2 regions of the Shewanella sp. K8 genome follow, and region 1 is predicted to be linked to the other one. Evidence: predicted binding sites of a transcription regulator. Region 1 holds the regulator's gene; the other holds the start of a gene.
What was found. Region 1 encodes ArgR, which controls arginine synthesis, uptake and breakdown. Its sites were predicted from a motif close to ANTGAATANNTATTCANT; they were not measured.
Positions count from the first base shown of each region.

Region 2: the regulator ArgR is predicted to act here: its motif matches at 1,830-1,847, upstream of argA (amino-acid N-acetyltransferase).

Region 1 is NZ_JAPEHY010000039.1:1,823-4,930, forward strand. It holds gene ON072_RS17830 (DUF4124 domain-containing protein) at 1-81, shown strand, start outside; gene mdh (malate dehydrogenase) at 160-1,095, opposite strand; gene argR (transcriptional regulator ArgR) at 1,381-1,851, shown strand; gene ON072_RS17845 (Dyp-type peroxidase) at 1,912-2,847, opposite strand; gene ggt (gamma-glutamyltransferase) at 2,946-3,108, opposite strand, start outside.
Region 2 is NZ_JAPEHY010000035.1:40,593-43,700, forward strand. It holds gene ON072_RS17065 (PH domain-containing protein) at 1-322, opposite strand, end outside; gene argA (amino-acid N-acetyltransferase) at 438-1,757, opposite strand; gene rpmG (50S ribosomal protein L33) at 2,258-2,431, opposite strand; gene rpmB (50S ribosomal protein L28) at 2,438-2,674, opposite strand; gene radC (RadC family protein) at 2,797-3,108, opposite strand, start outside.

The DNA.
Region 1 (3,108 bases):
ATTAAGATGACAGAAGAAGAACGGCAGGCGCAGATAAAGGAGCAGCAGGAGAGAATTCGGCTGTTTTGCCAAAGAAACTAGCCAGCAAGGCCAGAGAAGAATAAGTTCAAGTAGCAAAAAGGAGCGCCGCGGCGCTCCTTTTTATTCACTGAAGTTGACTTACTTAACGAAGTCTACACCCAGTTTGATATCCGCCTTCAAGGTATCCAGCATGGCGTCACGGGCATTGGTTTCAAACGCACTCAGCTCTCCATACGGCAGAACCTTTTCGATACCATTCTTGCCGAGTACCACTGGCTGGGCAAAAAATTCAGCGTGCTCGCTACCACCATCAACATAGGCGCACTCGATCACATTGGCTTCACCCTGCAGACCGCGGATCAGCGACAGACCGAAACGGAAAGCGGCCTGGCCCATGGACAGAGTCGCGCTGCCGCCACCGGCTTTGGCTTCAACCACTTCAGTACCAGCGTTTTGAATACGCTTGGTCAGGGCAGCAACTTCTTCATCAGAGAAGCTGACACCTTCAACCTGAGACAACAGAGGCAGAATGGTCACACCGCTGTGGCCGCCAATCACATTGACTTTAACATCGGCAACGTTCAGCCCTTTGGCTTCGGCGATAAAGGTTTCAGAGCGGATGACATCGAGAGTCGTCACACCGAACAGACGGTTCTTGTCGTAAACACCGGCTTTTTTCAGTACTTCAGCAGCAATGGCCACAGTGGTGTTCACTGGGTTGGTGATGATACCGATCAGCGCTTTGGGACAAGTCGCGGCCACTTTTTCAATCAGGTTACGGACGATACCGGCATTGATATTGAACAGATCAGAACGATCCATGCCCGGCTTACGGGCAACACCGGCAGAAATCAGCACCACATCGGCACCTTCCAGTGCAGGCGTTGGGTCTTCACCGGCAAAACCTTTAACTTCAACTGCTGTCGGGATATGACTCAGATCCACGGCAACCCCAGGCGTTACGGGGGCGATATCATAGAGTGACAGCTGAGAGCCGGCAGGCAATTGGGTTTTCAACAGAAGGGCAAGAGCCTGGCCGATACCACCAGCAGCACCAAGTACAGCAACTTTCATAGTTATCTCCGTCAATTCTCGGAATTATGTGTGACATAGATCTAATTCTGTGATGGCGCAACATTAAAGGATCGTCACAAAAATAGCAATTATCCCTTAGTCATATGACTCTGTTTCATCAAAAGCTGAATTAACTTCAGCGTTTTCTACTGCCCACTGAGGCTTCTTTTACCCACCAAATGACCTGCATTGCATTTTTATGCAGACATCTTGGGTATTTGTTGACACTTATCCGTTTGATATGCAGAATGGCCGGGATTTTCTGAATAACGACAGAAGAAGATGATGCAAGCAAGCAAAAATCAGGATGAGCTAATCAGAACCTTCAAGGCTCTGCTTAAAGAGGAGCGCTTCGGCTCCCAGAGTGAAATAGTCAATGCACTGCAAGCCGAAGGCTTTGCCAATATCAACCAGTCCAAAGTCTCGCGCATGCTGAGCAAGTTCGGTGCCGTGCGCACCCGTAACGCCAAGCAGGAGATGGTCTACTGCTTACCGGCCGAACTAGGGGTGCCTACTGCCGGCAGCCCGCTGAAGAATCTGGTATTGGATGTGGATCATAACCAAGCCATGATAGTGGTGCGTACCAGCCCGGGCGCGGCGCAGTTAATTGCCAGGCTGTTGGACTCCATCGGCAAGCCAGAAGGTATTCTGGGCACTATCGCCGGTGATGATACTATCTTTATCTGCCCTTCCAGCATCAAGACCATTGATGAAACCCTGGAAACAGTGAAGTCGCTGTTCAATTACACAGACTGAGTTGAAAATGCCATAAAAAAACGCCCTTCAATGAGGGGCGTTTTTGTTTTTATCGCGCTATTAATCATCAAACTGGATCATGAAATCCAGAGAAGGGGCAAAGAAAGAGGAGCCTGTTACCGCCTGAGTAAAGTGCATCAGGTGATCATGGTGCCCTTCTCCGTCACCGAAAACCATACTGTGAAGCATCTTTTCAAAATGGTTAGGTGTCTTACAGGTGGAAATAAACATCAAACCCTGCTGTTTTACAGAACCATAGGGCATGCTCTGACGCAGGATCTCCATCGACTCACCATTGTCATACTTGAGATTTACCCGCTTGATATGTGCCGTCAGCGGTTTGTCTTCCGAGGCGTACTCTATGTTGTCCTGCTTGGTGCGGCCTATGATGTCTTCCTGCTTTTTCTGCGGCAGTCTGTGCCACTTACTCAGATTATGGACATATTTCTGTACATGAATGTAGCTACCGCCGCGAAATGCATCGTCTTCATCACCTACCAGGGCTACAGCTTGACGGCCTCTGCCCTTGGGGTTTTCTGTGCCATCGACAAAACCGGTCAGATCGCGGCTGTCCATAAAGCGGAACCCGCGCTCCTCCTCTTCCAGTTCAGCCAACCCTTCCAGCATTTCGTTGACCTCATTGGCTACCAGATGAAGAATATCCAGGCGATCACAACGCAGGTGAATAAAAATATCGAACTCTATCGCCGGCGCATCCCGGTTACCCGACTCCATAGCAGGGAACGGCCTGAGTTCAGCCGGTCTGCTTCCCGGATAGAGGTGATCCCAAAAGTTGGCACCAATCGCCACAAAGGCGTTAAAGGCACTGTCGGCATACTGATCTGCCAGCTCATACAAATACTGGGCGACATTGGCCAGGCAAGGACGCAGTTGTGACTCCCCGCCTTCGTTGGCATTGAACATCAGATAAACGCTGTGCAGATTTCCCTCAGCGCAGATTCCCAGTTGTTCCCGTGGCATAACCTGTGTATCCATTTGCAATCTACCCTTTCAGATTAATTCATCTTCGGCCTTATTATCCGCAACTTGAGCGTTAATTTGAATTAGCTCACGCACGTTTTTGCCGATTGCTTTCAATAACCTGATGCCTGCCCGTCTTTACGGGACTCGGACGCTCCCCGATAAACGCCGCTTTCAACATTGACGCCTATGGCCTGATAACCACCAAAAGCCCCGAGAGAATCACTCAAAGTATGCCCCTTTTTCATCAGCTCACGGCGGGTTTCCATGGAAAAG
Region 2 (3,108 bases), on a different contig from region 1:
GGCCGTTGGCATCGCCGAGATTAATCACTTTCGCCTCTGAGATACGCAGATGCTCTGGAGCCAGGCTCTGGCCGTAGAATGGCACCTCGACCACCAGGCTTTGAGCCGTCAATTCCACCTTGGATGCCTGCGCCTGCCAAAATACCCACACAGATCCCGCCAGTGTTACCAACAGCAAACCCGAGGCGGCGCTCTTGGCCGTTGCCGGCATCTTCCGAATGCGGATCAGCAGCAAGATGGCCGCCAACATCAGTATCAAGGCGATAAAACTGCCACTGGCGATGCCGGTCAATGGCGCCAACTCGTAACTTCCACTGTTCATCTCTTGCTCCTTAATGGATAGGCATAAGTGGGCTTAGCTTAGGAGCTAAAGACATAATATGTCAACAAATGGAATATACCTGCTTACAAAAAGCCCCGCTGAGCGGGGCTGGTTTTTACAGGTCAAGCGCCAAAATTTTGGAGCGACGCTGGTAGTTATAGAGCTGCTTCTTCTTATTCGGCAAGGCATCTACCTCCACCAGCTCAAAGCCGTGTTCCAGGAACCAGTGAATGCTGCGGGTCGTCAACGCAAACAGCCTGGAATAACCACGCACCTTGGCCTGGCCTATGATGTTCTGCAACAGCAGGCTACCGCGATCGGCGTCGCGATAGTCAGGATGCACCACCAGACAGGCAAACTCGCCGGCGTTGTCCTCTTCAAAGGGATAGAGCGCCGCGCAGCCTATCACCAGGCCATCACGCTCAATCAGCATAAACTGCTCTATTTCTATCTCCAGTTGCTCGCGGGAGCGACGCACCAGGATCCCCTGCTCTTCCAGCGGGCGGATCAGGTTGAGTATGCCGCCAATATCAGCAATGGATGCGCGCCGCAAGCGCTCGGCACTCTCTGTGACTATCTGGGTACCTATGCCCTCACGGGAGAAGAGTTCCTGCAACAGGGCACCATCTTCCAGATAGCTGACCAGATGGCAGCGGGGCACGCCACTGCGACAGGCATCAATACTGGCCTTGAGAAACGCCATGGTGCCGACACAGCCTTCACCCTGGCCGGCCAGTTTATCGAGAATTTTTTGAGCATCGTTGGGCATCAGCTCGGCAATCACATCACCGTTGCGATCCAAAATACCATTCTGGGAGCTGAAGCCTATCATCTTGTCGGCCTTGAGCTTGATAGCCACCTGAGTCGCCACTTCTTCGGCGGTGAGGTTAAAGCTCTCGCCGGTGACTGAAGCCGCTATCGGCCCCATCAGGATGATGCAGTTGTTTTCCATCTGCCGTTTGAGTCCCTGAACATCGATACGACGCACCTTGCCTGAGAGGCAATAGTCAATACCATTATCGACCCCCAAAGGCTGGGCGATGACAAAGTTACCGCTGACCACGTTGATCTGCGCGCCCTGCATCGGCGTGTTCGACAGGCTCATGGACAACCTGGCTGTAATATCAAACTGCAAAGAACCGGCTACCTGCTTAATGACCTTGAGAGTGGCTTCATCGGTGATCCGCACGCCTTGATGGTAGGCAGGCTCAATCTGATTGTTAGCCAAGGCTTCGTCTATCTGTGGCCGGGCGCCATAGACCAATACCACCTTGATCCCCAGGCTATGCAGCAGAGCAACATCATTGATGATGGAGCGAAACTTAGGCTGAGCCAACGCCTCGCCCCCCAACATCACAACAAATGTCTTGCCCCTGTGAGCATTGACATAGGGAGCAGAATGACGAAAACCATCAACCAATTCTGTGGTACGCACCTTGGGATTTACCTCACACTCGTTAAAGCCGACATAAAATGAATGCCACCCCCGTGGCACGGACAACATAGTAATGCATTTAAATTCACTTAAAAAGAATTTATTTGCACAAATACTTATTTTAAATCTCTAACTATTCACATGAAGGGTAAGCCATATCCAGCGTCTTCCCCCCTGAGACTCAAACCGAGTAAATATTCGCCGCTGCGGTTCAAGTGATTGCATAGAAAGGTATAGCAGGGATCTGTTTAGAAAGTATGAATCCACCTGAACCGCAGAAGGCCAGCAGCCGGATTCTTACGCGGAATAACTCAGGACTAAAGTGGATTGGAGGTAGGACTAAAGTGGATTGAAGGTGATAGAGGCAGCTTGGTGACAAAGGAGATAAGCTTAAGGGCAACGAGAGCCAAACCGGCTCGACTACGGCCGCGGCGGCCAAATTCAAATCAAAAAAAAGCCCCTGCGAGAGGGGCTTTCCAAGAATTCAAATACCAAGTGAATTACTTGATTTTGGCTTCTTTGTAGATAACGTGCTGACGAACTACGGGATCAAACTTTTTGATCTCCATTTTCTCAGGCATGTTACGCTTGTTCTTGTCGGTAGTGTAGAAGTGACCAGTCTTGGCGCTTGAAACCAGCTTGATCTTCTCACGATTGCCTTTAGCTTTAGCCATTTTCTATTACACCTTCTCGCCACGGGCACGAAGTTCAGCAACAACGACTTCGATACCTTTCTTGTCGATAATGCGCATACCCTTGGTAGAAACGCGCAATTGTACGAAACGCTTTTCGTCTTCTAACCAGAAACGGTGGTTCTGCAGGTTAGGTAAAAAACGACGACGAGTTGCGTTTTTTGCGTGCGAACGGTTGTTACCAACCATTGGTCGCTTGCCAGTAACTTGGCATACTCTTGACATGTCAATCTTCTCCAAAAAACAATTTTAACGCTCGAGCATTAATGTGCCTCGTATGGCCGTCGCCCGAGGCACAAAGAGGGCGCATGTTATACAGGATAACTGAGGAAAGATCAAGCGATGGATCAATCCATCCATCCGCGTTCTGCGAAGGAAACTATCTCGCAATCCCCTACAACCATATGATCCAGAAGTGAAACATCTATGGTTGCGAGCGCACATTTCAACCGCTCAGTAATTCGCCTGTCAGCCTGGCTGGGCTCAGCCACGCCGGACGGGTGATTATGGCAAACTATGACCGCCGCGGCCTGTTTTTCCAGCACCAGCCTAACCACCTCTCGTGGATAGACGGATGCAGAGTCCAGGGTGCCATGGAATAACTCCACGAATTGGATCACTCGGTGCTGGCTGTCCAGCAACAGAATCGCAAACACCTC